DNA from 4 places in the Vreelandella piezotolerans genome. Region 1 is predicted to be linked to each of the others. Evidence: predicted binding sites of a transcription regulator. Region 1 holds the regulator's gene; each other region holds the start of a gene.
The links. Region 1 encodes sigma-54, which starts transcription at its own class of promoters, with help from an activator protein. Its sites were predicted from a motif close to TGGCACNNNNNTTGCTNT; they were not measured.
Positions count from the first base shown of each region.

Region 2: the regulator sigma-54 is predicted to act here: its motif matches at 1,264-1,281, upstream of GYM47_RS05025 (CmpA/NrtA family ABC transporter substrate-binding protein).
Region 3: the regulator sigma-54 is predicted to act here: its motif matches at 4,362-4,379, upstream of GYM47_RS04355 (NarK family nitrate/nitrite MFS transporter).
Region 4: the regulator sigma-54 is predicted to act here: its motif matches at 1,852-1,869, upstream of speB (agmatinase).

Region 1 covers NZ_CP048602.1:2,333,834-2,341,262, forward strand. Annotated here, with positions in the region: gene GYM47_RS10765 (KpsF/GutQ family sugar-phosphate isomerase) at 153-1,139, shown strand; gene GYM47_RS10770 (KdsC family phosphatase) at 1,182-1,724, shown strand; gene lptC (LPS export ABC transporter periplasmic protein LptC) at 1,724-2,296, shown strand; gene lptA (lipopolysaccharide transport periplasmic protein LptA) at 2,305-2,799, shown strand; gene lptB (LPS export ABC transporter ATP-binding protein) at 2,811-3,569, shown strand; gene GYM47_RS10790 (RNA polymerase factor sigma-54) at 3,675-5,090, shown strand; gene hpf (ribosome hibernation-promoting factor, HPF/YfiA family) at 5,188-5,496, shown strand; gene ptsN (PTS IIA-like nitrogen regulatory protein PtsN) at 5,501-5,968, shown strand; gene rapZ (RNase adapter RapZ) at 6,027-6,944, shown strand; gene GYM47_RS10810 (HPr family phosphocarrier protein) at 6,983-7,252, shown strand; gene pmbA (metalloprotease PmbA) at 7,271-7,429, opposite strand, start outside.
Region 2 covers NZ_CP048602.1:1,073,391-1,080,819, reverse strand. Annotated here, with positions in the region: gene GYM47_RS05030 (sigma 54-interacting transcriptional regulator) at 1-1,071, opposite strand, end outside; gene GYM47_RS05025 (CmpA/NrtA family ABC transporter substrate-binding protein) at 1,365-2,789, shown strand; gene ntrB (nitrate ABC transporter permease) at 2,792-3,649, shown strand; gene GYM47_RS05015 (ABC transporter ATP-binding protein) at 3,660-4,616, shown strand; gene cynS (cyanase) at 4,609-5,049, shown strand; gene GYM47_RS05005 (fructosamine kinase family protein) at 5,034-5,882, opposite strand; gene xylB (xylulokinase) at 5,956-7,429, opposite strand, start outside.
Region 3 covers NZ_CP048602.1:945,449-952,877, reverse strand. Annotated here, with positions in the region: gene GYM47_RS04375 (L,D-transpeptidase family protein) at 1-940, opposite strand, end outside; gene GYM47_RS04370 (murein L,D-transpeptidase catalytic domain family protein) at 1,111-1,839, shown strand; gene GYM47_RS04365 (CZB domain-containing protein) at 1,994-3,091, shown strand; gene GYM47_RS04360 (patatin-like phospholipase family protein) at 3,176-4,195, shown strand; gene GYM47_RS04355 (NarK family nitrate/nitrite MFS transporter) at 4,532-5,884, shown strand; gene GYM47_RS04350 (nitrate regulatory protein) at 5,963-7,228, shown strand; gene GYM47_RS04345 (SDR family oxidoreductase) at 7,305-7,429, shown strand, end outside.
Region 4 covers NZ_CP048602.1:3,330,669-3,338,097, reverse strand. Annotated here, with positions in the region: gene GYM47_RS15285 (ABC transporter ATP-binding protein) at 1-168, opposite strand, end outside; gene GYM47_RS15280 (sigma-54 interaction domain-containing protein) at 273-1,691, opposite strand; gene speB (agmatinase) at 1,967-2,917, shown strand; gene GYM47_RS15270 (YjiH family protein) at 3,055-4,437, shown strand; gene GYM47_RS15265 (5-guanidino-2-oxopentanoate decarboxylase) at 4,448-6,076, shown strand; gene GYM47_RS15260 (aldehyde dehydrogenase family protein) at 6,086-7,429, shown strand, end outside.

The sequences.
Region 1 (7,429 bases):
CTCAACAGCAGCGACGCTAACAGTGAGCGCACCATCGTTCATGCAATGGAGCCCTCCATACCATCGACGACCTTGTCGTGATTTAGCTAAATAGCGCCGCAAGATGTTATTCTTACCAGCTACCCATTCACATCATGAAAACGAGACATGCCATGGGCCAGCCACTCTCTACACCCAGCCAACTGCGTGAAAGTGCGCTGCGCACGCTGCAAATCGAGCAAGCAGCCATCGGCGGCCTCCAAGCCAAGCTAGACGACCAATTCGACCATGCCTGCCAGCTCATTCTCGCCTGCCAAGGCCGCGTGGTGGTGACCGGCATGGGCAAGTCGGGTCATATTGCAGGCAAACTGGCTGCCACGCTGGCAAGCACCGGTACGCCCGCCTTTTTCGTACACCCAGGTGAAGCCAGCCACGGCGATCTCGGTATGATCACCCGTACCGACGTAGTGTTGGCGCTCTCTAACTCCGGCGAAACAGCTGAAGTCACGGCGCTACTCCCTCTACTTAAAAGGCTTGGCACCCCGCTGGTGAGCATGACTGGACGTCCAGGCTCTACCCTGGCACGCCACGCCGATGCCCATTTGGACAGCGGCGTCGAGCGTGAAGCCTGCCCGCTGGATCTTGCCCCGACAAGCTCGACCACCGCCGCGCTAGCACTGGGGGACGCCCTTGCCGTGGCCTTGCTTGAAGCACGTGGCTTTACAGCGGAAGATTTTGCGCTCTCTCATCCGGGAGGAAGCCTCGGCAAGCGGCTGCTGCTGCGAGTTCGCGATCTCATGCACGACGGCACGCGGCTGCCTCAGGTTGCATTGGGTAGCCCGCTACGCGATGCGCTTTTAGAGATCACACGCCAAGGGCTTGGGTTCACCTGCGTCATCGATAGCGAAGGCCGTTTGGCAGGTGTATATACCGACGGTGACCTGAGACGCACATTGGACCAATTTCATGACTTGCGCGATGTGCGAGTCGACGACGTCATGACGCGCCCAGGCAAACGCATCGGTCCTGACGTGCTAGCAGCCGAAGCGGTACGTATTATGGAAGATAGCCGGATAACCGCGCTGGCCGTCGTCGACGAGCAACAGCGTCCCATCGGCGCGCTACATATGCATGACTTACTGGCCAGCGGTGTGATTTAACTGCGTGATAACGCTTTTTGCCATGGATGTTAAGGAGGCTATATGGCCCTACCCGATGCACTACTCGACCGGCTCCGCCGCGTAAAACTACTTGCGCTAGACGTAGATGGCGTTTTGACGGACGGCCGACTCTACTTTCAAGCCGACGGCATCGAGATCAAAGCGTTTCACACTCAGGATGGGCATGGCTTGAAACTGCTCAAACGCGTTGGCATTCATGTGGCGCTCATCACCGGCCGCGATTCGCCGATGGTCAGCCAGCGCGCTGCGGCACTAGGTATCAGCCATGTGCATCAAGGCTGCGAAGACAAACTCACGACCCTGAGAGCCCTCTGCCAGCGGCTGGATATTACGCTCGAACAAGTCGCTTACTGCGGGGACGACCTGCCAGACTTGGCACCCATCAAGCGCGCAGGCGTTGGCATCACGGTCCCCAATGCACCCGATTATATGCATACCCACGCCGATTGGATCACCGAACGGCTGGGCGGGCACGGCGCGGTGCGTGAAATTTGCGATACGCTGCTCACCTCCCAAGGGCATTGGGATGCCGTACTCGACACCTATCTTCACAGGCACTCATGATGGGCGTAAAGCTCAGAAAACGAGTTTGGGTAACGGCACTGGTCGTCGTCCTGGGCATGCTTTTGGTTTGGCTCGACCCGCGCAGCGCCCAAGAGCGAGATATCGACGAGCAAGCGCGCGCTCAGGAGCCAGGTCATGTATTAGAGAATGCCGAAATCACCCTATTTGGGGAATCGGGGGCGATTCAGCAGTCGCTGGTCACTCCCCGGCTAGTGCATACACCTCAAACGGCCATGACAGATGTCGTGTCGCCACGTGCTACGCTGTTCGATAGCGAACAGCGGGAGTGGTTGGCGACCGCGGATACCGGCACCCTGAATACCGATACTCAGGCCTTGACGCTGCGCGGGTCTGCCCGGCTGCTCGCGCCTGAAGAGGGTTGGCAGCTCGATACACAGCAACTCAACTACGATGGCGTGACCCGCCACGCCTGGAGCACTACGCCCGTGCTGTTGCAGCAGCCCCCTCAGCGTATGGAAGCTTCCCGCATGGACGTTTGGCTGGATGACAGCCAGGTCCGCCTGACCAACAACGTGCGCGGCGTGCATCCGCCGGCCACTCGTACCCCCTAGGAGTCGCGATGAATGCCTCTCTCCGCACCACCCTCTTTGCTTTAACGCTACCGCTGGCGACGGCTGCCATGGCGCAAAGCCAAGCACCCATCGAAGTAGAAGCCGACCGCCTGGACCTCGACCAGCGCGCGGGCACCGCAGTTTACTCAGGTAACGTGGATATTCGTCAAGGCGAAATGCAATTGCGCGGCGAACGCGTAGAGATTCAGCGCAATGATGCAGGGGAACTTTCTCAAGCCATTGCCACGGGTGAGCGTGCCTACTTGCGCAATCGTCTCGACGACCAGGAGACCCCCATGGAAGGTTGGGCGCGGCGCATCATCTATCACGTCGCCGAACGCCGCGTGGAGCTGATCGACCAAGCCGAACTGACCCAGCAAGGCGACCGCTTTCAAGGGGGCCGCCTGGAGTACTTCATCGACCAGGAAGTGGTGCAAGCTCGCTCCGACGTGAACGGTAGCGACAACCAGCGCATTCGCATGACCCTTCAGCCGGAACAATAGGGAGCGCCCACGTGGCAGCATCAACGTCTGCAGATTCCGCACCTGTCAAAACGCTCTACGCCCACCACCTAGCAAAGAGCTACAAACGCCGCCGCGTCGTCAAGGACATCAACCTGGAAATCGCCCAGGGCAGTGTCGTTGGACTGTTGGGCCCCAATGGAGCCGGTAAAACCACCTCGTTTTACATGATCGTCGGACTGGTCAAATCCGATGCGGGCAATGTGGGTATCGACGATCTGGATTTGACCCACGCGCCCATGCACGAACGCGCCATGGCAGGCATTGGGTATCTTCCCCAAGAGGCCTCGATTTTTCGCAAGCTCTCGGTAGCCGATAACATCATGGCCATCCTCGAGACGCGCAAAACGCTCGATCGCAGCGCCAGAGAAGCTCGCCTGGAGTCACTGCTCGAAGATTTTCATATCACCCATATTCGTGACAACCTAGGCATGAGCCTCTCAGGAGGCGAGCGCCGTCGAGTAGAGATCGCGCGGTCGCTGGCCACCGAGCCCGCGTTCATTCTACTCGACGAACCCTTTGCCGGGGTCGACCCTATTTCGGTCGGCGAAATCAAAACCATTATCCGTGCACTCAAAAAACGCCACATCGGCGTCTTGATCACCGACCACAACGTGCGTGAAACCCTGGATATTTGCGATATCGCCTACATCGTTGGCGATGGCCACATCATCGCCAGTGGGAACGCCCAGGAGATTCTCAATAACCAAAAGGTCCGCGACGTCTATCTGGGCGCTGATTTCCGGCTCTAAACCGAGGCCTGACCAAACTTTTCTTTTAGTGGCATGCTTATTGCACTTGCACGTAGCCATAACTCGCTCTAGGGTGGAGCTTTCTGATTAACGAGTGGTTCTCAGATGGTCATGAAAGCTTCTCTCCAATTGCGTATCGGCACACAGCTGACCATGACACCCCAGCTGCAACAGGCCATTGCCCTGCTGCAGCTCTCTACGCTGGACCTCCGTCAAGAAATTCAGCAAGCGCTTGACGCCAACCCTATGCTCGAGCAAGAGGACGAGTTTGGAGAGCAGGCAGTCAGCGAGCCGCAAGAGGCCGAGTGGTCTGACAGCATTCCCAACGAACTCTCCGTCGACAGCGACTGGTCGGACACCTACCAAGACATGGGCAGTCTGAGCGGTGGTAGCGAAGGACCCGACTTCGAGCGCCAAGCCGCTGGCCAAAGCCTTCATGGCCATTTGCTGTGGCAACTGGCCATGACCGATGTCAGCTCACGGGAATATGCAATTGCGGAGAGCCTGATCGATGCGCTGGACGCCAATGGTTATCTTACCCAGCCGCTCAACGACATTCGTGAAGGGCTCAAAGCACAAGGTCATGACGGCTTGAGCCAACGGGAAGTGGAAAATACCCTACTGCGCTTGCAGCAGTTCGAGCCGACCGGCGTATTCGCTCGCGACCTGCGCGAATGTCTGATGCTTCAACTTGCTGCGTTGCCGGAAGACACCCCGCTATTGATGCCAGCCAAACGGCTGGTACGACAGTTTTTGGAGGCGCTAGGCAAAGACGATATGCGCCTCCTCAAGCGCCGTTTGAGCCTGGACGATGAGCAGCTGGATGACGTCATTCGATTAATTCGCAGCCTCGATCCCCGACCCGGCAGCGCCTACGGCGTGACCGACGATAGCTACATCACTCCCGATCTGGTCGTGCGCCATGACAACGAAGGCTGGCATTTAGAGCTCAACCCGGACGCTCTTCCACGGCTACGCATCCAACCCGACTACGCCAGCTTGATCAAACGCGCCGACAAGAGCCAGGACAACCAGTTCTTGAAAGAGCACCTTCAAGAAGCGCGCTGGCTGATCAAAAGCCTCTCTAGCCGCAATGACACCTTGCTGCGCGTGGGGCGTGAAATCATCGCTCGCCAAATTGGCTTTCTAGAGCACGGCGAAGAGGCCATGAAGCCGCTGATCTTGGCCGACATCGCCGAAGCCGTAGAGATGCATGAGTCGACCATCTCACGCGTGACGACACAGAAGTTCATTCATACACCGCGTGGCGTGTTCGAGTTGAAATACTTTTTCTCCAGTCAAGTCAGTGGCCAAGACGGCGGCGACAGCCACTCGAGCACGGCCATTCGCGCACGTATCAAAAAGCTCATTCAAGAGGAGCCCTCAGGCAAACCGCTCTCCGATAGTCGCTTGGTGACGCTTCTCGAAGAGGGCGGAATAAGCGTGGCACGACGTACCGTCGCGAAATATCGCGAGTCGATGGGCATTCCCTCTTCGAGCGAGCGCCGCCGTTTACGCTAGTTAAACGCTTGGTCGTGACAAACTCACCGCAAGGGCTTTGCAATAGCGTAAAAAGGGTTACAATCGAAGTACAGCCCGATGGATAAGGAGCACGTCAATGCAAGTAAACATCACTGGTCATCACGTTGAACTGACTGACGCCTTGCGTGACTACGTTAACGAAAAGCTGGAACGCGTCGAACGACACTACGACAATATCACCACGGTACAAGTGACCTTATCTGTCGAAAAGGAGCGCCAGCAGGCAGCGTGCACGCTACATGCCGCTGGTGCTGACCTTCATGCCGAGGCACTCGATAACGATATGTATGCCGCCATCGATGCCCTTGCGGACAAAATCGATCGTCAACTCGTCAAACACAAGGAAAAAGCACAAGCTCGCGCTCAAGGCGCAGGTGTGCGTTAACTCAATGACGTTGGAAACCATTCTCCCCCCGGAGCGCGTGCTTTATGACGTACCCGGGGGCAGCAAAAAGCGGGTGCTGGAGTTTTTCAGCACCTTCATCGCCCAAAACACGCCCAGCCTTGACAGCCAAGAAGTGTTCAGTCGTTTGATTGGGCGCGAGCGTCTTGGCAGCACGGGGATTGGCAACGGTGTTGCCATTCCCCACGCAAGAAGCCCGCACTGCAGTGCCCCCATTGCTGGCTTTTTGAAACTGGCGGAACCCGTCGATTTCGATGCCATCGATGGGGACCCGGTCGATCTCGTGTTCGTTTTGCTGGTGCCTGAAGAAGCCGATGACACGCACCTTGCTTTGCTCGGACAAGTCGCGACGATCATGAACGACGCCGATACTCGCCAACAGCTGCGCAAAGCAGGCAGTCAAAAAGAACTGTTGACGCTGATAACGGCCAAGATACGCGAACAAGCTGCGTAACAGATCTACTCCTTCAATTTGTCTTTACTTCTTACGCTCAAACGCCAAGAGAGACGCTATGCAACTGGTGATCATTAGCGGCCGTTCAGGTTCCGGTAAGTCTATCGCCTTACAAGCGCTGGAAGATCTTGGCTATTACGCGATCGATAACTTGCCTGCCATGCTGTTGGGCTCGCTTATCGACGAGTTGCGCGCCCAGGGTGAGCGCACACGGATTGCCGTCAGTATCGACGCACGCAACTTACCTACTGCGCTGGAGCGTCTGCCAGCGCTACTTGAAGAATTGCGCCACCGGGAAATTCGTTTTCAGGTGATCTACCTGACAACCGATGCGCGTATTTTGCTGGAGCGTTACTCGGCCACTCGCCGTCGTCATCCCCTCACCCGTGATAGCGACATGACGCTGGAAGAAGCGATCAACAAAGAAGAAGAGACGCTGAATGACATTCGCGACCTCGCCGATTTATTGATCGATACGTCTCGACTCTCCGTACACGATCTGCGACGCCGCATTACCGACCAAGTAGCTCATCAGCGCCAGCATCAACTGACGCTCACCTTCGAGTCCTTTGGCTACAAACGCGGCGTTCCGCTGGATGCCGACCTCGTGTTCGACGTACGCTGCTTGCCCAATCCTTATTGGGACCCTACTCTGCGCCAATATACCGGTCGCGACGCCAACATCATCGACTTCTTGAGCGGCTACCCCGTGGTAGAGGCCATGGCAAGCGATATTGAAACGTGGCTGGAGAAGTGGCTACCGGCCTATCAAAATAGCCATCGCAGCTATATGACCGTGGCCATTGGCTGCACGGGCGGCCAACACCGGTCCGTTTATATGATCGAGCAGCTTGCACAGCGGCTGGTCAAACAAACAGGGGAAGTGCAGTTGAGGCATCGCGAGCTAGGGCTGCAGTACACGCTCAGCGAAACGCCGACAACCCAACATACGGCGGCGACGCCCAGTACTCCCTGAGCCCTCCCTAAAACCCCACTCGGCAAAAAGGAACCAGAGTGCCCGAAAGAACGTTGACCCTTACCAATCAGCGCGGCCTTCACGCCCGCGCAGCCACCAAACTGGTTCAGTGTGGCCAGCAGTTCTCTGCCCAGATTCATGTGTACAAGAAGCAGCAAAAAGCGGATGCTGCCAATATCATGTCACTGCTCATGCTCGCCGCGCCCTGCGGGACCGAGCTCACCGTCATTGCAGAAGGGGAAGACGCCGAACGAGCGCTCGATGCTATCGAGGCGCTATTCGACGCTCGGTTTGAAGAAGATCAGTAATCGATGCAGCGTGAACGCTTAGCTGCCCGCCACGGTCATCGCATCCACCAGCCAGCTCCCCGTGTGAATGCTGCCCCGTGTATCCGTGTCATCCCCTACGCCGCTCAGCCCGGCAAACATCTTGTCCAGGTTACTGGCGATCGTGAACTCCTCGATTGGGTACTGAACTTCACCGTT
Region 2 (7,429 bases), 1.3 Mb from region 1:
TGCGTGAATTGCCCGGGCAATCAGTTCTTTGCCAGTACCTGACTCGCCGCTAATCAGCACGTTAGCGCTGGTCGGCGCGACCATGGCAATCTGCTGAGTCAGCTTGGCCACCGCCGGGCTGTTGCCGACGATATTGCGGTGGTTCACTTCGGCTTTGATCTCTTCTTGCAGATACTGGTTCTCTAGCTCCAAGCGGCGTTTGAGCGACTCCACCTCTTCTAGCGCATCGCGTAGCTGCTGCTCGGCACGTTTACGCTCGCGAATATCGCGAAACAGGACCACCGCTCCCACTAATCGGCCCATTTCGAAAATCGGCGTGCTGGTGTACTCCACGGGAATGGCCTCGCCATTTTTATGCCAGAACACTTCGTCATCCACATGGTGCACTTGACCATCACTAAACGAGGCATGGATAGGGCACTGCTGGACGGGGAAGTGGCTGCCATCGGCGTGGGTATGATGAAACATCAGATGCGCATCGTGGCCCACCATATCCTCCGTACTCCAGCCAAGAATGCGCTCGGCGGCCGGATTGACGAAGGTGGTTTTGCCATCGGCATCCAGGCCGTAAATGCCCTCCCCGGCCGCGCTGAGAATCAGCTGGTTCTGCTTTTCGATACGCTCGAACACCTGCTCGACCCGCTGCCAGCCCACCTCCCCTTGCCGGTGCTGTCGGCTAAGCTCGGCCTTGGCACGACGCTGTTCGGCCTTGTTGCGATCGATCAACGTCAACAATAGCTGCGATTCGCTCTGCAAGCGTTGGCCATAGACTTCGACACGACGAGGTTGGCGGGCGCTATCCAGCAGCACTAAATCATCCGACCACCCTTGCCCGGTCGTTAGTACCTCGTCGGTAAAGCTGACCCATAGCGGCAGTGAGGCGCTCAAGCGGTGACTGAAGGGGGTGGTGAGGGTTTGATCACGCGCTAGGAGCAGCAAGTGGCAGGCGGCAGGGTTGGCATCGATCAGGGAATCGCTAAGCGGATCGACGATGATCATGGCCAGCGGCGTATGGCTGGCCATATGCGTTAAGGGCGTTTCGATGATCGAGGAGTGGGAAGTGCCACGCATCACAGGCTCCTTGGCAGCCAGCTGGACGACTCTCTTTCCATACAAACAGCGGGCCAATCACGAATTTTCGTTATTTAAACAACGAAATATCGTCATTGACGAAAAATCGTGACGAATTCGTTGACTCAGCGACTGCCTTCTCACACCAGTAACCCTATGACTCATCGACAAAAACATCAGAAAAACTCGTTTTGGCATATAAGTCGCTATCTATGGACATAGCGCCGCAGGGAATCGTTACGCACCAAGACGGCGCAGCTTAAACCCCTTTTGCTCCTGTGAGGTGAACGTCCATGAAAGAGAACAACGACCCCAGCAGTCTTGGCAACCCGTTCGATCATCGCCAATCACTGATTCACGGACGACAGTGCGATTGCCATCAGTGCTCCCCCTCCCAACCCAACAGCGCTAGGTCCCCGCATCAGACAAACGCAGTGGCACCATCGTTAACGCCAAGCAGCGCCGATGACGTTATGGATCGAGTGGTCGAAAGCGCCTTAATACGCGGCATGTTTGGCCATAGCGACATGCACCGCCGTCAGTTCATGAAGCTGGTGGGTGGCGGCACGGCCGCCGCGGCGTTAGCGAGCCTGTTCCCCCTAGATTCGATCAAAGCCGCCGTCAAAGAGAGTTTAGGTCCGCTCGAGAAAACCCAGCTTAATGTGGGCTTCGTTCCCATTACCTGCGCTACCCCCATCATCATGGCCCACCCCATGGGTTTTTATGAGCGCTACGGCCTGGATGTCTCGGTCATCAAAACCGCGGGGTGGGCAGTGGCGCGGGATAAATCCCTTAACCGCGAATACGACGCGGCGCACATGCTAACGCCCATGCCATTGGCCATGACCCTCGGTGCGGGTTCCACGCCCGAGCCATTCATCATGCCAGCGGTAGAAAACATCAACGGTCAGGCCATCGTGCTACATAACGACCACCTGGATAAGCGCGATCCGCAGCAGTGGAAAGGCTTTACCTTTGGCGTACCGTTCGAGTACTCCATGCACAACTTCCTACTGCGCTACTATGTCGCCGAGCACGGCTTGGATCCGGATCAAGATATTCAAATTCGCGTGATTCCGCCGCCCGAGATGGTCGCCAACCTGCGGGCAGGCAACATCGACGGCTTCTTATCACCCGACCCCTTCAACCAGCGCGCGGTATTCGAACGCATCGGCTTCATTCATCTGCTGACCAAAGAGATTTGGGACGGACACCCCTGCTGCGCCTTTGCCACCAGCGCCCGCTTTGCCCGCGAGAACCCGAACACCTACGGCGCTTTGCTTCGCGCGATTATCGACGCGACACAGTACTCCTCCGACCCTGCCAACCGCTCAGAGATTGCCGAAGCCATTGCTCCGACGAATTACCTGAACCAGCCGGTCACGGTCATAGAGCAAGTACTCACCGGGCGCTTTGCCGACGGTTTGGGCGGCGTACAGAACGTGCCCGACCGCATCGATTTCGACCCCTTCCCCTGGCACTCCATGGCGGTCTGGATCCTGACGCAGATGAAGCGCTGGGGCTATATCGAAGGCGACGTGGATTATCAGCAGATCGCTCGGGACGTGTATCTGGCTACCGATGCGCAGACCGTGATGCGCGAGCTGGGCTATGAAGCGCCCGAAGAGACCGCCCGCAACTACCAAATCATGGGCAAGACCTTTGATTACACCCAGCCCGAAGCGTACGTCGACAGCTTCGCCATTCGGAGGGGTTAACCATGGACCGCACCACTACCGAGTGGAAATTGAGCCTAAACGTTCGCGCCACGATTCTTGCCATCATGTTGCTGGTCGTGGGTCTGGGCATCTGGGAAGGGTTGAATCAATCCCCGCTCATGGGGGGAGGTGCCGAGCTGAGCGAATACGAGCAGCTGCTGGCCGGGGCCGATGAGAGCGCTAAAGTACCGCCACCTTCAGAAATCGCCGTCAAAGCGTGGCAAGAGCTTTCGAACCCTTTTTATGATGCAGGCCCCAACGATAAAGGCATTGGCATTCAGCTGGGCTATTCGCTGTATCGCGTGCTCAGCGGCTATTTGCTGGCCGCGCTGGTGGCGATTCCCATTGGCTTTTTGATTGGCATGTCGCCGCTGGCGTACAGAGCGCTCAACCCGTTCATTCAGGTGTTGCGGCCCATCTCCCCGCTGGCCTGGATGCCGCTGGCACTGTTCATCATTCGCGATTCCGAAGCCTCCGCCATCTTCGTGATCTTTATCTGCTCCATTTGGCCCATGCTGCTCAACACGGCCTTTGGCGTGGCGGGCGTACGCAACGACTGGGTGAACGTGGCCCGCACCCACGAGCTGTCGTCGCTGCAAACGGCCTTCAAGGTCATTCTACCTGCGGCAGCGCCCACCATTCTGACCGGTATGCGGATCTCCATCGGCATCGCCTGGCTGGTCATCGTGGCCGCCGAGATGCTGGTGGGCGGTACGGGCATTGGCTACTACGTCTGGAACGAGTGGAACAACCTCGACCTGACCAGCGTGATCTTTTCCATCCTAATGATCGGCGTGGTGGGCATGCTGCTGGATATGTCGCTTGCCTATATTGCCCGCTTCGTCACTTACGCCGAATAAGGAGCCGACCATGAGTCATGCGTTCGTAGAGGTACAGAAAGCTGCCAAGCGCTTCCCAAGTGCCAGTAAAGAAGCCGAACCGCTGACGGTGTTCGAGAACATCAGTTTTCAGCTCGAGAAAGGCGAATTCGTGTGCATCATCGGCCACTCTGGCTGCGGTAAATCCACCATCATGAACGCGCTCGCCGGGCTGGATCAGTTCTCCGAAGGGTCCTTGGTGATGGAGAACAAAGAGATCAGCGGCCCAGGCCTCGAGCGCGGCGTGGTGTTCCAAAACTACAGCCTGCTGCCCTGGCTAACCGCGCTTGAAAACGTTCGCTTTGGCGTACGCGCCCGGTGGAAAACGTGGAGCGATCGAGAAGTTACCGACCACAGCATGAAGTACCTGGACATGGTCGGCTTGAAAGAAGTGGTGGACCGCAAGCCCTCCCAGCTCTCTGGCGGTATGCGTCAACGGGTGAGCATCGCCCGGGCGTTTGCCACCAAGCCCAAACTGCTGCTGTTGGATGAGCCGTTTGGCGCGCTGGATGCGCTGACCCGGGGCGTCATTCAAGACGAGCTGATCAACATCTGGAGCCAGGATCAGCAAACCGTGTTCATGATTACCCACGATGTGGACGAAGCGATCTTGCTGGCCGACCGCATCTTTTTGATGACCAACGGCCCCCAGGCGCGTATCGCCGAGGCGGTGGAGATCGATCTGCCACGGCCGCGCCAGCGGGCAAGTATCGTTAAACACCCGCACTTCTACACGATTCGTAACTACCTGGTCGACTTCCTGGTGAACCGCTCCGGCGAGCTGCGCACCCAGGAGTTCGACGGCCAAGGCCTGCGCTATCCCACACCGGTCAACCCGGTGCAACTAGCGACTGCCGAGGCCACCACGGTTTCAACCCCGGCAACCCCTGCCACCGAATCCCAAGAAAACCTAGTGAAGTTCACTCCCAAGGAGGTCCGTCATGGATAAGCTAGAAATGCGTCATACCCTGCTGGCTGCCAAGGCCCGCAAAAAACTGAGTTGGGACGACATTGCCAGCGCCGTCGGCATGTCGCCGGTGTGGGTCGCCTCTGCCTGCTACGGCATGAACAGCGCCAGCGCCGATATCGCTCATAAACTCTGCGACGTACTCGAAGTGGATGGCGACGTCGCTACCGCACTCACGGCCTTCCCCACCAAAGCGTGGGATGAAGCGATTCCCCAAGACCCGTTCATCTACCGGCTCTACGAAGTGGTGGGCGTGTACGGCGAAACGCTCAAGGACGTGGTGCAGGAGAAGTTCGGCGACGGCATCATGAGCGCCATCGACTTCACCATGGAGGTGGATAAGGTCGAAGACCCGAAAGGCGACCGTGTGCTGCTCACCCTCAACGGCAAATTCCTGCCCTATAAATCCTGGTAGTGCTCCAGCCGCGCGACGCTGCGCTCGACGCCGCCACGGTAGCTGACGCCAAACAGCAGTAGGTGGTTGAGCAGCGGATAGAGCTGAAACAGCGCCTCACGCCTCGGCCAGTCGGCCGGGGCGTTGCCGTTCCAGTAAGCCTCGAAAAACGCGTCACCGGGGGAGCCGAACAGCGTCAGCATGGCCAGGTCGGTCTCGGGGTAGTGGCGATAAATCGCCGGGTCGATCAGCGCTGGCCCGCAGGGCGTGGTCAGTACATTGCCGGACCATAGGTCGCCGTGAAGCAAACTCCCGGGGCCGTCCGGCAACCAGCGCTCAAGCTGTTCGGCCTGCTGCTCGATACGGCGACGTAGCGCGCTATCGAGTAAACCACGCTGAAAGCAAGCCTCGCAAAGAGGGAGCAGGCGCCGCTCGCGCTGGAACTGCCGCCCATCGGCCAGTGGCGCATTGGGCTGCGGGGTCAATCCGCAGGCGTTGTCTTCATGCCAACCATGGGAGCTGCCTATCACGCCGTGCAGCTGGCGAAGCCCCTCCCCTAGCGCGGTCGCATCCTGCCGGTTGGCGGGCTGAGTCTCCAGGGCTTCTATCACCAACCAGCCTTCCGCCTGGCCGAGCACTTCCGGAATGATGAGCGAGGTATGGGCCCCGGCCAGGGCGTGCAGGCCCTTTGCCTCGCCCCTAAGACGCTCGGGATCGTCGTGCTTCACGATCACCCGCCCCTGGCGCGTGGATAACGTGTACACCGCTGCACTGTCGCCGCCGCTTAGCGGCTCTAGTTCGCCGGTTGGCGCTATATCGTGAGTCGTGAGCAGATGGCGTAAGCGCGCCTCCATGGCATTCTCCGCTGCGTTACCGTGGTTGAATAGATCACGCTACAGGGCCATCGACCATGAAGGCAATGGGGGGTTATAGCGTATGGCGCTGCCCTAGCGCAGCCAAATAGCGCCGATAGGCCGCTTCATAGGTCGCCACACGCTCGACATCGGGCTCCGCCAGCGAGGCAGCATCCAGATGCACTAGGCGCTCGCAGAGCGATGCCAGGCTGACCCCCTCGGCCTGTAGATCGCACCAGGCCGCTTGAATGGCAGCCCCTAGCGCAGCGGCATCGGTAATCTCGGGGCAGATCACCTGGGTACGGGTAATGTCCGCCACCATCTGCCGCCACACCGGGCTGTTCGCCCCGCCGCCAATCAGCCGAATCTGGCTGGTGCCTGCGGCAAGCTCACCCAACAGCTCCAGCCCATAGCGTAGACCAAAGGTCGCGCCCTCCATTACGCCTCGGCAGAGGTTGGCCTGGGTCATGTTCAGGCTGGTCAACCCGAGAAAATCGCCGGCGGCATCGGGCAGCATGGGCACCCGCTCGCCGTTAAAAAACGGCAATACGGTGACACCTTCAGCGCCAATCGGGGCGCTGGCGACCTGTTCGCTAAAGGCGGCCAAATCCAGCCCAAACAGTTCACGCACGCGAGTCGTTGCCGAGGTCACGTTCATGGTGCAAATCAGCGGCAACCACCCCCCGTGGCTGGCGCAAAAATTCGCCACCATGGCGCTGTCACACACCACGGGACTAGGCGAGTAAGCGCACACCGTGCCGGAGGTGCCCAAGCTGAGCGTGACCAGTCCTTGGGTAATATTGCCGGTGCCAATCGCCCCCATCATGTTGTCACCACCGCCGGAGGAGACCACCACGTTATCGCTCAGCCCCAGCTCCTGCGCCACTAGCGGGCGCACCCGGCCTGCTGGTTCATGGGCGTCAATAATCCGAGGTAATACACGGTCAGGGTCGAGCTCCGGCGCAATGGCGGCAAACACCGCTTTCTGCCAGCACTGGGCGCGGGTATCGAAGTAGCCAGTGCCCGAGGCGTCGCCTGCCTCGGTCACGCGTTCGCCGGTTAGCCAGAAGTTTAGATAGTCATGGGGCAGCAAGAGTGTGGCAATACGCTGATAGGCATCCGGATGGTGGTTGCGTAGCCAAGCCACTTTTGAGGCGGTGTAGCCGGTTTGCAGCACCAGGCCCAGCTTCTCCAGGCAGCCCGCCTCGCCCCCCAGCGTTTCCACTAGTGCGCTATTTTGAGCGCTGGTTTCGGTATCGCACCACAGCTTGGCGGGATACACCGGCACGCCATCGGCATCGAGTGCCACCATGCCGTGCTGCTGGCCAGACACGCCGATGCCGCGCACCTGCTTGGCATCGATGCCGGCGCGCTCAATCGCTTGAAAGAACGCGCCTTTGAGCGCCGCCAGCCACTCCGCGGGTGCCTGCTCCCGGCGGCCATGCTCCCCTTCATCCAGGCGATGCGGGCGGCTGCCCTCGCCCAGAATGACGCCCCGCTCCACATCAACCACCACGACTTTGGTACTTTGCGTACCGCAATCCACC
Region 3 (7,429 bases), 1.4 Mb from region 1:
CCAGCGAAGGGCGAATCCAGCGGGCTCGCTCCAGGTTGATGCGCAGTTGGTTCACTCGTGCGGAGACGGGCATGTTCAGTGCCAGCCGTGTGCGCTCTCCCACTACGCCATCTTCTTGCAACTGGTGGCGTCGCTGAAAACGCATGACCGCTTGCGCTAACTCTCGGTCGAAGCTGCGAGGGTCAGCTCCTGACGCCTGCACGTCGACCATGGGGTAAGCGCTACTATCTGCTGCCAGCAGGTGGGGCTCGCCCCATAGCGTCAAGCGCTGGCGAAGCGTTTGCACGTCATCGTCGATATCGCCGGGGCGCAGCGACTCATCGCGTCTTGGTAAATAGGGCACGCTCATCTGATCGGCCAGCCGACGATAGTGCACCAACGCTTCACGAAGCTGGGCATAGGCCGCCATATTCGGCCTCGCCAGTGACAGCGCTTGCTCGACCCTCCCCTCCTCGACGGCTTGCACTACACGTGGCAGCGCATAACGCCGCTCAGGTCGCTGCAGATCCCAATTCGGCTCGACGCGTTTAGGATCCACTTTACCGATCGATAGATGATCCAACGCCAAGAGCAGGGCCCGAGTGGCTCGCACGTCGAAATTGGCCTTCGCACGATCGTCCAATTGCTGGCTTTGCTGGAAGTCACTCAGCAACGACGAGGCTTGATAGTCGTCGGGCGTCAACCCGTCATCGGGCAACGTGTTCAACGCGCTGACCAGCGACTGAACGCGTTGAAGCTCTTGCCACGCCGGCTGCCCACCGCGCAGTTCATAGAACGACGCGATGGGCAGCGACCCTTCATGGTGTTGAAGATGCTGCGCGAGGGCTTGCTGCAACGCGGCGCTGGCTGGCTCATTGGCATCGGCCATTATCGGGCCGCTCAGCGCCAGACAGAGCGCCGCTCCTATCGCCCATCGTCTTAGTGGCTGGTGGTCGTTCATCGCCTCTCCTTGCGTTACTATGCTGCGTTGTAATGTGGCTTCACTCTTTTTGCTTACCGTCGTATCAGTAGTTCCCGTTCTGATACACGTTTTTTATCATAGCCGCTTACGCTGACTCTTGATGTATCGACCTCGTTACGCTTTTGACTCCTTCAGCAGGATAACGCCCCATGCTTTTTCGATCACGCATGATGAATGTACTGTTTTCTTTATCCATCGTACTGTTTTCTTATCCTCTTCAAGCCGCTGGCTTTTTCTCACAAGTGGCCGCCGCCCCAGCTGCGGGGGTATCCCCCCTTCATCATCAGTTACTGCAGTTAGCGCCTAATGCCACGCCAACTGCCCTCAGGTTAGCGGCCCAGGCATTGAGCTGTGCCGATCCATCCGCAGAGCGGCTGGCCGTCATCGATTACTCGCTGCCATCCACAGAGCCGCGCATGTGGGTGTTCGATCTTCACCAACATCAGCTGCTGTTCGAGGAATTAGTGTCCCATGGACAAGGATCTGGCGATGCCGTGGCCAACGCGTTTTCCAATGTTCCCGATAGCCATCAATCCAGCATCGGTCTGTTTCGCACCATGAACAGTTACTACGGCCGCAATGGCTATTCACTACGCTTGGATGGCCTGGAGCCTGACGTCAACGATCTGGCCTTCGAGCGAGCGATCGTCATTCATGGCGCGGACTACGTAAGCCACGATTTCATCACCCAAACCGGTCGCCTAGGGCGAAGCCATGGCTGCCCGGCGGTACGTGAGGACATCACTTACCCGCTAATCGACAGTCTAAAAGAGGACCAGTACGTCTTCGCCTACTATCCGGATGAAGAGTGGTTAGCCACGTCAGCGTTTTTACGCTGTGAGTCGTCGACGCCCATGCACCTAGCCGAGATGAAATAGCGCAGGCGAGTGGTATGGCGATGCTCCTTTTTTGCGATGACAAGAGGCTGATTTTCATCAGCTAAGGCCACGCTTCACAGGCAAACATAAAAACCTTCTGCAATACTTTGTGACAAAACATCACAAATTGCGTCATCACTGAAGGTACCGGTCAATGTTTGCCTTTATGCACCCCTATCAAACGATCCGCCGCCTGGAGCAGCAAGTCGCCGAGCTACACGCTCAATTGGCCGTGGCCAAGAGCACGCGGGGCTGCCGCACGATTAGCTTAATGACGCCCCTGGAGTCGGTGAGTATGCTTCAGTCCAAAGGCGCGGATATGCTCACATCCCTAGAAGAGGGCGCCGAACGGCACGCCGAACAGCTTGCCAGTGAACGCGCCACGCTCACCGACCTGTTTACCCGGCTACATGACGCAGAAAAAGCGTCTCAACATCTTCAACAGCAGTGTCAAAGGCACCAGCAGGCCGATACGCATTACGCGGCGCCACTCGCCAGCGACACGGCCCTTCACGAGCTGCGCGGCATGAGCGTCGAACTCGCCCGTATGGCTGGTCATACCCGAGCCTTGGCGATGAGCACGGCACTCGAAGCGGTTCACGTTCAGGAAGCGCCCAGCGGCCTCACCGCCGTGGTGAGCGACATCCAGCACCTGGCCGAGCGCACCCAGCAGTTGGCGCACCAGTTGGATCAATGGGTCGAGCAAACGGCTACCATGCTGAAGGAGGATGCTCGGGTCCTTGGCCATCAACGCGAAAGCGCAAACGCTTTGGCGCGCGCCGCGCAAGACGCCGAACAAGTGATCGAACAGCTCACCGACCAAGCACGCCATATGTACAAGGTGATCCACCACAGCACTACGACGGCCTGTCTACACGCGGCCAAAGTGGAACATGCCGTGTGGAAAAGTCGTCTTTACCAGCAACTATTATCAGCTTCCCAAGAAGTTCCTCTTACGGATCAGCACCACTGCGCGCTGGGTCGCTGGTACTTGGCAGGTGACAGTCGCCGCTATCAGCAAAGCGATGCTTACCGTGCACTGGCCGTGGCTCACCGCCGTTTCCATGAGAGCGGTCTAGAGGCCTTGCGCTATTCCCGACAGGGGGACCTGACCGGCGAGCTGGCCTCGCTGGCGCTCATGGAAGAGGCCAGCGTGACGCTGGCCCAGCAGCTCGACAGGTTGATGGAGCATGCGGTGTACGACCAGCCGCTGCCCCAGACCCGTTCATCACCGTTGGCCGACGCTCCCTAGTCTGCGGGGTAGTTCCCCATTCTTCCGTCCGGCGACTTTTATGCCATGCTAAAGGCACTTCCATCAAAGACGGAAAGGATGACGATGGCACCGGTAAAAAAGCTCGACCTCGCGCTACAGGGCGGAGGTGCTCATGGCGCGTATACCTGGGGGGTGATCGACCGCCTTCTGGAAGATGATCGCATCGAGATCGAGGGCATCAGCGGCACCAGCGCAGGCGCCATGAACGGCGTGGTGATGGCTGATGCTTTGACTCGAGGCGGAAAGCGAGCGGCGCGTCAGGCACTGCGGGAGTTTTGGCAGGCCGTTAGCCGCGCTGGCATGGCCAGCCCCATTCGCCGCTCCCCTATGGATATTCTGACCGGCAACTGGAGCCTCGACCACTCGCCGGGCTATATCGCCATGGACTTGATGACGCGCCTGGTATCACCTTACCAACTCAACCCACTCAATTTGAATCCGCTACGGGATATCGTGGCGGCTCATATCGACTTCGAACGCGTACGCCAGTGCGACCAGCTCAAGCTTTTCGTCGCGGCTACCAATGTACGCACGGGCAAGCAGCGCGTCTTTCGCCGCGAAGAGATGAGTGTCGACGCCGTCATGGCCTCCGCTTGCCTGCCGTTCATGTTTCAAGCGGTGGAGATCGATGGCGAAGCGTATTGGGACGGTGGCTACATGGGCAATCCGGCGCTGTTCCCTCTCATGGAGGAGTGCAGCGCGCGGGACATCCTGCTGGTGCAAATCAATCCGATTCGTCGCGAAGAGCTTCCCACCTCCGCCTCGGCGATCATGAACCGCCTCAACGAGATCACCTTCAACGCTGCGCTGATCAAAGAGGTACGCATGATCGCACTACTCAAGCACGCTCTCGAAGAGCAAGGTATCGAGAACTGCTATCAGCAGGCCCTCTTTCACCGCATTAGCGGCGACCAAGCCCTGGATAACCTATCGGTTTCCAGTAAGCTCAACTCCGAATGGCCCTTCCTTTGTCACCTATTCGAGCAAGGCCGAGAGGCGGCCGAGCATTGGCTCGCCACGCATTTCGATGCCCTTGGCAGGGTGTCCACACTCGATATCGATGCGGTCTACCTACACGAATAAGCGCGCTCACGCCCAGCCACTGCCCCAACTTAGCGCACGCTGCCCAAGCAGAGTGCGCTAAACGAGCGTTAAGTGCTCTACTCTCCCCCGTCTTTGCCACTTGCCAAGCAGTCTCCTATCTAAGCAAAATCTTTAACCAACTGTTTTCACTGATTTAAAAGAGTGATGGCGGAGTATTTGCTTATTTTTTCTACATGGTGATAGGCGTGGACCAGGCCCAACAGGGTACGAGTGCGTCGGACCTGACCTTCAACGATGAAGGCATGTTCCCGTAACCACGTAACGCCTGCGCGTTGCGTCTCGACAAACTCGTTCGTACGCTGTGAGGTCACTCCCATGGAGATCCGCAACAAAGCCAACCGTATCCGGTTGCTCAATTTCTCGACGCCGCAAATGCGGGCCTTTCACCTCTCCTGGTTTGCATTCCATATCTGCTTTTTTGGCTGGTTCGGTATCGCACCACTCATGGCCGTGGTGCGCGAGGATCTCGCGCTAACGCAAACCCAAATCGGCAATACCATCATCGCCTCGGTGGCGATCACCGTGATCGTTCGGCTGCTGATCGGTGTACTCTGCGACCGTATCGGCCCACGCAAAACCTATACGGGCCTGTTGATGCTGGGCTCCATTCCCGTAATGGGAATTGGCCTTGCCGACAGTTTCGAGACCTTCTTACTGGCACGCTTGGCGATTGGCGCCATCGGCGCATCGTTCGTCATTACCCAATACCACACCACCTTGATGTTTGCGCCCAACGTGGTAGGCACCGCCAATGCCACCAGCGCTGGCTGGGGCAACCTGGGCGGCGGTACCACCCAAATCGTCATGCCGCTGATTTTCGCCGGCGTTCTGATGCTCGGCGTGAACGAAGCCCTCGGCTGGCGACTCGCCATGGTGGTGCCTGGTGTGGTGCTGTTCTTTACCGGTATTGCCTACTGGCTGTTCACACAAGACGCCCCCAATGGCAACTTCAGCGAGCTGCGCGCACGCGGTGAGCTGCCACCCGCTACCGGTGAGCACGGTGCCGCCCAAAGCTTCCTGGCGGCGGCGAAGGATATCCGCGTATGGGCACTGTTCGTCGTGTATGGGCTCTGCTTTGGCGTCGAGCTAACGATCAATAACATTGCCGCCATCTACTTCTTCGACAAATTCGATCTGACCCTGGCGACCGCTGGGCTCATTGCCGGACTCTTCGGCTTGATGAACATCTTCGCTCGCACACTGGGCGGCGTGTTTTCCGATCTGTTCGCCAAACATGGTGGGCTAAAAGGACGCGTTCGCTGGCTTTTCATAGCGCTGGTGTGCGAAGGCATTGCCCTGGTAGCGTTTTCCCAAATGCACGTGCTCAGCCTAGCCATTGGCATCATGTTAGTGTTTAGCCTCTTCGTGCAAATGGCCGAAGGCGCCACCTTTGGCGTGGTGCCTTTCATCAACAAAAAAGCCCTGGGGGCCGTGGCCGGTATCGTAGGGGCCGGCGGCAACGTGGGCGCGGTGTCTGCGGCGTTTCTATTTCGTAACGAAAGCTTGAGCTACCAGCAGGGTCTTTTCTACCTGGGCCTGACCGTGTTGGTACTAGCGTCTTGCGTACTGGTGGTGCGTTTTAGCGAGGCCACCGAAGCCGAAGAGGCCAGCGCATACCGTGATGCCGTCGGCGACGATACGGGCGCAGGTGCTCTCTCACTACGTTAATATCTGTGAATATTGCCCCTGCCAGTGTGCCGCTGCGGGGGCATTTGACTTTTGGCGGCGAGTATCAAGGAAATCACCATGTCTTCTGCCCAACAGCTTCTCTTTACTGCCCTGCGCTGCGACATCGATAACCTTCACCATCTCGCTACGACCGTGGATATCGTGAGCGATATCAGCCAGTTCATTCATGTGCTGCAGCGCGAACGCGGCGCCTCGACGATTTACCTGGCCTCACAAGGTAAGCGTTTCAAAACCCGCCGAACGACCTACGTTCAACATAGTCAATCGGCCGAAGCCTCGATGCGCCTGCGTTTAGAAACGTTCAGCCAGGAAGCTCGACCTCAAGCCACCGCACGCTTGCTGCGCCGCATTGCCAGCGTTTGGCTAGCGCTGGATGAGCTCGATGCCCTGCGTCGAGCCATCGATACCTTTCATATTTCACCGGACGCGGCCACGCAGGCATTCAATCACCTGATTAGCGGTTTATTGGCGATCGTCTTCGAGGCCGCAGACACGGCTGTCGATCCAGACATCACCCGCGCTCTGGTAGCCACGTTCCACCTCATGCAAGGCAAGGAGCTTGCCGGACAAGAGCGTGCCTGCGGTGCCTTTGGGTTTACCCTAGGCCATTTCGATGACGCTCATCGCACGCTGCTCAACGAACTCGTCGAGTCCCAGCAACGCTGCTTCGATACGTTTGCCGAATTCGCCACCCCAGAAGCACTGAGCGCTTGGGAACAGTCGCTTTCGCCCCGAACGCTGGCCGGTATTAGCCAGCTACGCGACATCGCCTGCCAACGCTCGGAACATCGAACGGCGTCGGGCAACACCTTGGGGGAAACCTGGTATGAGCTGACGACCCTACGAATCGATACCATCAAAACGGTGGAAGACACGCTCAACACGCAGCTCATGGCCCTATGCCACCATAAAATCGCCCACGCACAAGCGGCGCTGGATCACGCCTCGGCCACACCCGACAGACCACTTCCAGCCCCCTGCGAACAGTTGCTGGCGCTTAGCCCCTCTCAACCGCTGGGCGATTTGACCGCCACTGCTCTCCATTCGCCGCTGAGTCGTTCGCTGCTGGAATTGACGCATGCGCAGTCGAGTCGTCTGCAAGGACTCAGCGACGAACTGGAAAACACGCGCAAAGCGCTGCGGGAGCGGAAGCTGATCGAACGAGCCAAAGGCCTCATCATGGCCCATCAGTCGATGAGCGAGGAGGAGGCGTACCGTTTTCTGCGCAAAACGTCGATGGATCAAAGCAGAAGCATGGCCGATATGGCACGCTCGATCCTAGATCTCTCTGCCATGCTGCAACGACAGCAAGATACACCCTAGCGACGGCGCTCGTTTGCAACCCCACTCGGTTTTGGCCATGCTGAAGGTTCATGTATGACAGCAAGGAGAGCCAACGATGCAAGACCGCGTACTGTTAATTACCGGCGCTTCCAGCGGCATTGGCGCGGCCACCGCCCGGGCAGCGGCCCGAGAAGGGTATCAACTGGTGCTGGCCGCGCGTTCTGCCGATAAGTTGACCTC
Region 4 (7,429 bases), 1.0 Mb from region 1:
TTCCAAACCTGCGATCATGCGCAGCGTGGTGGATTTTCCACAGCCTGACGGCCCCAGCAGGATGACGAACTGCCCAGGCTGAATGTCGAAGGAAATGTCGTTGACTGCCGTGGTCGCGCCCCAGTGCTTGGAAACGCTTTGAAGGCGTATTTGCGGCTGTTGTGACATAGCACCTCCAAGATTGGCCGTGGGCTTATCGGTCAATCATGTGATGGAGGTGTTGCGGTTGAATGACGCTCGTGTGGCAGGGGTGTGACGTATGGGGCTAAGCATCAACGAGAGATGTTAATGCCGTAACGCTGCAACCGGCGTACGACGCTGGATTGGCTGATACCCAGCCGCTTGGCGATGGCGTAGGTGCTGGGCAGCGTGTGACACAACGTTCGTAGCGCGTCCCGCTCTAACCGCTCTAGGTACTCTTTCAAGCTTTCGCCTGAGGCGAGCGGTGCCGCGATAGGTGAAGCAGATACATTCGCCAAGCGGTGGGTATGCTGTTCGGTATAGGCCTGCGTTGCAGGCACTTCAATTTGATCGGTGGGGCTTGAAAGCCAGGCTCTCTCCAGCCAGTTTTCCAGCTCCCTGACATTACCCGGCCAGTCGCTGCCCATGAGGGTCGACCATACGTGATTACCGAGAATTTTCTGCCGCCCATAGCGCTGGTTCAGCCGTTGTAAGCATGCTTCCACCAAGTCGGGAATATCCTCACGTCGGTCGCGCAGCGGTGGCAGGGTGACCGGGATGACGTTGAGGCGGTAGTAAAGGTCGAGGCGGAAACGCCCCGCTTCCACCTGCTTGCCCAAATCCTGATTGGTCGCGACCACCAAGCGAAAATCGACCCGGCGGGAGCGCGTATCCCCAAGGCGCGTCAGGCTGCCATCCTGAATCACTTTCAGCAGTTTGGTCTGCATCAGCAGCGGCAGCTCGCCAATTTCATCCAGAAACAGCGTGCCCCCTTCGGCCTGCTCCAGCAGTCCGGCCTTGCCTTGCCGCGCGGCACCGCTGAAGGCGCCGGGCTGGTAGCCGAACATCTCCGACTCGAACAGGTTTTCCGGGATCGCTGCGCAGTTGACCTCGATGAACGGGCCATGATGGCGCTCGCTCCAGCGGTGGAGCTGCTTGGCAAAGGCCGTCTTGCCCACGCCAGACTCCCCCAGCATCAGTACATTGGCATCCGATGGCGCGACTCGCTTTAGCAGTAGCGCAATTTCGCGCATCACATGGCTTCTGACTTGTAGGTTATCCAGTGCCTCATCCAACGCCTGCTCTTCGGCATCGGGGGCGGCCTGGCTGCGTTTCAAGTGCTCACTAAAACGTTTTTGCAGCAAGGCGTATTCGTCCTGCAGCAGCTGAAGGTCGGTCAAATCCCGTGAGCGGCTGACAATGCGCTCCAGCTTGCCGTTGACGAACACCGGGTAGGCTTCGGCAATGACGCGGCGGCCCGTGCCGGTGATTTGCATTAGCTGAGCGGGCTGGCGAGTGCGGATGACTTCCATGGTGATGGACGGTTTCAGAATACCGGCGGCCTGGAGCTGTTGAACGCTGCTGGAAAGCAGCTCCTCCCGTGATACGCCGTATACCGCCTCGGCACCGGGGCTGATATCCATAATCTGACCGTCGCCGCTGACGATAAAGAAGTGATCATTGGCGGTTTCCACGATGGTTTGCAGTACGCGCCTGTCGATTTCACTCATGCGTCCCTCCTTATCTACCGCACCCGCTTTTGTATCGTTGGATGAACAGGACAATGCAAATATGACTCGTTGATTCATTTTTGCATCGTTTCATTAGCGTTGCGATTCATTTTTGCATCGATGGGGCGGTAAACCTCCCTACTTATCAGCGCAGGTGACTTGGCATGGTCTGTGCACTGATCTGTGCATCAATGATGCATGAGCGGTATGAGCTGGATAAATCGCTGAAGCGCCGAGCCCTTCAGGCTGGCCACAATAAATCCAAGGAGAGAACGATGTCGGAATTCAATCAGCCGCTGGGCGGCAACACCATGCCGCGCTTTGCAGGCCCTGCCACCATGATGCGCCTGCCCACACAAGAGAGTGCCGAAGGGCTGGATGCAGCGTTTATCGGCATTCCCATGGATATCGGTACATCGAACCGCCCCGGTACCCGCCTGGGGCCACGCCAGATTCGCGATGAGTCGCGCATGTTGCGCCCCTTCAACATGGCCACGGGGGCAGCTCCCTTCGAGCGTCTTCAGGTCGCCGATATCGGTGACGTGCCCATCAACACCTTTCATCTGCCGAAAAGCGTCGACATCATCACCGCCTTCTACGACGACGTGCTGAAGCATGACTGCATTCCTCTCACGCTAGGGGGCGAGCACACGCTGACGCTGCCGATTCTACGCGCCATGGCCAAAAAGCATGGCCCGGTGGGCTTGATTCATATCGATGCCCATGCGGATGTGAACGAGCATATGTTCGGTGAGCCGATTGCCCATGGCACGCCGTTCCGCCGCGCCCAAGAGGAAGGGCTGCTGGCTCATAACAAGGTCGTGCAAATCGGCCTGCGTGGAACCGGCTATGCCCCGGAAGATTTCGACTGGTGCCGCGAACAGGGTTTCCGCGTAGTGCCCGCCGAGGAGTGCTGGTACCGCTCGCTGGCCCCACTGATGGCCGAAGTGCGTGAGCAAATGGGCGATACCCCGGTGTACATCAGTTTCGACATCGATGGTCTGGACCCTTCGGTCGCCCCCGGTACCGGCACGGTGGAAATGGGCGGGCTGACCTCTGCTCAAGGGCTGGAAATCGTGCGTGGTGCCGCTGGCTTGAACATCGTGGGCGGGGACCTGGTCGAGGTGTCGCCGCCGTACGACCCCAGCGGCAACACGGCGCTAATGGGCGCCACGCTGCTTTATGAAATGCTCTGCGTACTGCCCGCAGCGCAACGCCGCCCGTAAGCGCTGCCTGCAAAAGTGCCCTGCACCAAGCGCCGACCTGACAAGGCGCGGATGACAATACACAGGAAGGGGAGCGGTGCTCCCCTTCCGGACGCCGCCAGCCCACCTCCAATAATCACACTCAAAAGGTGAATCGTATGTCTCATTCTCAAGCGAAGTCGGAAGAACCGACATCGACGGCCCCCATCCCTAGCCGAGATTTACTGAAGTTTCTGATCCCTTCCATCATTGGGGTAATGCTGTTTTTGGTGCCTTTCCAAATAGGTGATTCGATCAATATTGGCATGGGGATCATGGCAGATGGGCTGCAATCTCTGCTGGAGGACGCCTTACCCGCTATCGCGTTGTTCGTATTGTGCCTGTCAGTCGTCGTGACGCTCTACGTTAAAGTCACCCAACCTGCCTGGGCGAAAAGTGGGCCTTTCCACGATATGTTCAATGTGGGCGCGATTTGGATAGCCATGCGGGTCTTGGGCGCCGTTTTTGTCATCATGACCTTTTTCCAGTTTGGGCCTGAGTTCGTCACTGCGTCGTTTACCGGCGGTGTCATGCTCAATGACTTAGCCCCTGTGTTGTTGACCTTTTTCTTCTTTGCTGCCGTATTGCTGCCATTTCTGGTCGAATTCGGTTTCATGGAGTTCATTGGCACCATGGTACGCAAACCGTTTCGCATTATTTTCAACTTACCTGGGCGAAGCGCTATCGATGCGACTGCCTCTTGGATGGGGTCGGGAACGGTGGGTGTGCTAATTACTGCCCAACAGTACGAGCAGGGCTACTACAATGGCCGCGAAGCCTCGGTGATTGCAACGAACTTCTCTGTCGCTTCCATCGCTTTTAGTCTGTTAGTAGTCAATTTCGTCAATCTCAATCACCTGTTCGTGCCGTTCTACTTTACCGTCGTGGTGTCGGGCTTAATTGCTGCGGTGGTTGTCTCGCGGATTCCGCCGCTGTCGCGTAAATCCGATGACTACTACGAGCCGGTCGGCTGCCAGTTAAGCGAGGAGCGCACCGAAAACGTGGGCCTGTTCCGCTACAGCCTGTTGCAGGCCACCCGCCGCGCAGCGGGCGCACCAGGGCCAAAAGAACTAGCACGGTTGGCGCTGCTCAACGTCATCGATATCTTTCTGACGCTGCTGCCATTGGTGTTTGCGATTGGCACCGTGGCGCTGATTTTGGCCGAGTTCACGCCGCTATTTACCTGGCTCTCTTACCCCATGGTGCCGGTGCTGGAACTGTTGCGTCTTCCCGAAGCCCAGGCGGCCGCCCCTGCCACGCTGGTAGGATTCGCGGACATGTTCCTGCCTGCCGTGCTGGCCACCAACATCGATAGTGAGTTGACCCGCTTCGTGATTGCCTGCCTTTCCATGACGCAGCTGGTGTATATGTCGGAAATTGGTGCACTGCTGCTCAAGTCGAAGATTCCCATCAGGTTCTGGGAGCTAGCCGTGGTGTTTCTGCTGCGTACGGCCATTACGCTGCCAATCATTGCCTTCATGGCCCATACGTTTTTCTTCTAAGAGGTCATGTATGAACGAGTCAACGACGATGACCTGCGCCGATCTGTTGATCCATCTGCTGCGCGAGACCTACGGCGTGCGGGCGCTGTTTGGCATTCCCGGTGTACACACAGTAGAGCTGTACCGTGGCCTGGAAAGCAGTGAGGTAGAGCACATCACCCCGCGCCACGAGCAGGGGGCTGGCTTCATGGCCGATGGCTATGCCCGTGCCAGCGGTCAGCCGGGGGTGTGCTTGATCATCACCGGGCCGGGGATGACCAATATAGCCACCGCCATGGGCCAAGCCCTGGCGGACTCCATCCCCATGCTGGTGATCTCCAGCGTTAACCGACGCGATACCCTGGGCTTGGGGCAGGGGCGGCTGCACGAACTGCCCAGCCAGCAGCAACTGATCAGCGGCGTGGCGCGTTTTAGCCACACGCTGCTGGATGCCAGCACGCTGCCGGAAGTACTGGCCCGCGCCTTTGCCGTGTTCAGTGGTGCTCGCCCAGGCCCGGTACATATCGAAATCCCCATCGATCTGTTCATTGCACCCGTACGCGTGCCGATTAGTTGGCAAGCCCCAACGCTGTATCGCGCGGCCCCCGACCCAGAGGGGGTGGCCGAGGCGGCTCGGCTACTCAAGGCGGCGAAGCAGCCTCTGGTGCTGCTGGGCGGTGGCTGTGTGTCAGCGCCTGACGCCGCGCGAGCGCTGGTTGAGCAGTTGGATGCCCCCACGGTGACGACTATCAACGCCAAGGGGCTGCTGGGGTGTAATCACCCGCTGGACCTGGGAGCCAATGCCGCGCTGCCCGCTGTGAGGGAGCTGGCTGCCAGTGCCGATGTGATTTTGGCCGTAGGTACCGAGCTTGGCGAAACTGACTATGACGTCGTTTTCGACGACGGCTTTCATCTCAACGGCACGCTGATTCGTATCGACATCGATCCCGAACAACTGGTGCGCAACCAGCGTACTACGCTCGGCCTGGTGGGCGATGCCGGGCGGAGTTTGGAGCTTCTGCTCAAGCATTTTTCTGAGCCGCTGAAACGTCAGGGCGTCGAGCGAACGGCCGCTGCGCTAAACACATTGGATTTGGCCAACGATCCCGCGTTTAGCGATTTCGTGCCGCTCTACGCAACGCTGGCCGACCATTTGCCTGACGCCATTCTCGTGGGTGACTCCACCGCCCCGGTGTATGCCGGCAACCACCTCGTCAGCCAGCCTGCGCCCAGGCGCTACTTCAATGCCTCTACCGGCTACGGCACCCTGGGCTATGGGCTGCCTGCGGCACTTGGAGCACAGCTAGCCCGGCCTGATCTCCCCGTCGTGGCGCTGGTGGGAGACGGCGGAGTGATGTTTACGCTCTCGGAACTCGCCACCGCCGTGGAAGCCCGCCTGCCCGTGGTCGTCGTGCTATGGCATAACGCGGGCTACGAAGAGATCCGCCGCTATATGGATGCCAACGGCGTGGCGCGCTTGGGGGTCGATATTCAAGCGCCCAACTTCCTGACTCTGGCCGAAGGCTTCGGCTGCCCGGGCATGCTGGTAGAGAGCCCCGACGAGCTTTCCGAGGCGCTCGCCAACCGTGCTCCCAGCGGGCCGCTACTGATCGAGATCGACGCCGCTGCCTGGCAGCGCTCGTGCTCACCTTCTGACTAGGACGTTTCCATGCAGACACTCAACCAGCAGTTCATCAACAACCAGTGGGTTGCATCGAAGGGCACCCGTTTGCTCGACGTGATGAATCCTTACCTCGAGGAGCGTATTGCCCAGGTCACAGCGGGAGATGCGACAGATGTCGATCTTGCCGTAAACGCCGCTCAACAGGCTCAACCTGAATGGCAGGCGTTGGGAGGGGCCGCACGTGCCAACTACCTCGATGGATTTGCTGATGCACTAGCGTCTCGTCGAGAGGCATTGATCACCCTGTCGGCTACCAATAACGGTAAGCCTCTGGTGGAAGCAGGTGTTGATCTGGACGATGCGATTGCCTGCTATCGCTACTACGCCAAGCAAGCCAAAGCGCTGGATGCCCGGCAAGGGGTGCGGGTCAATGTCGATATGGACGGCGTTGAAGCACGCACGTATCACGACCCTGTCGGCGTCGTGGGGCTGATTGCACCCTGGAACTTCCCGCTAGTGACCAGTGCCTGGAAGCTGGCGCCTGCCTTGGCTGCAGGCTGTACTGCCGTGCTCAAACCGTCGGAAGTGACGCCACTGCCTGAACGGGTGCTGGCGGAGATCGCGCTGGAAATCGGCTTGCCCGCAGGGGTGTTGAATCTGCTCAATGGTGACGGTGAGGGCATCGGTGCGCCGCTGACGAACCACCCTGGCGTGGATAAAATCTCCTTTACCGGCAGTAACCGCGTGGGCGAGGCCGTCATGCAGGCTGCCAGTACCCGCACCGCGAGCGTATCGCTGGAGCTGGGCGGTAAATCGCCCATTGTAGTGATGGAAGACGCAGACCCTGCCCAAGCCGCTGACTGGGTGATGGCCGGTATCTACTTCAACGCTGGGCAGATCTGCTCAGCCACGTCGCGTCTATTGGTACACGAAGACATTGCCGAAGCACTTTATGCGGCGCTTGCCGAACGGATGGATGCGCTGACACTGGGCGACCCGCTTGCCGAAGGTACCGACTTAGGGCCGTTGACCAGCGCCAAGCAGCGCGATGCGGTAAAGCGTTATCTGGATATTGCCGAGCAGGAAGGCCTCACGGTAGTGCGCGATGGGCGGCACCGCACGCTACCCGCGCAAGGCTATTTTCTAGCACCCACACTTTACCGCGATGTGCCGGTAGAGAGCCGTTTGTGGAAAGAAGAGATCTTCGGCCCCGTGCTTTGCGGCCATAGCGTGACCAGCGATGCCGAAGCCATTCGGCTTGCCAATGCCAGTGACTTTGGCCTCGCCGCCACGGTGATCAGTGGTGATCCGGAACGCGCCAAGCGCGTTGGCCGCCAGTTGAGGGCAGGCAGTATTTGGTACAACAGCGAGCAGCTCGTACTGCCCGAA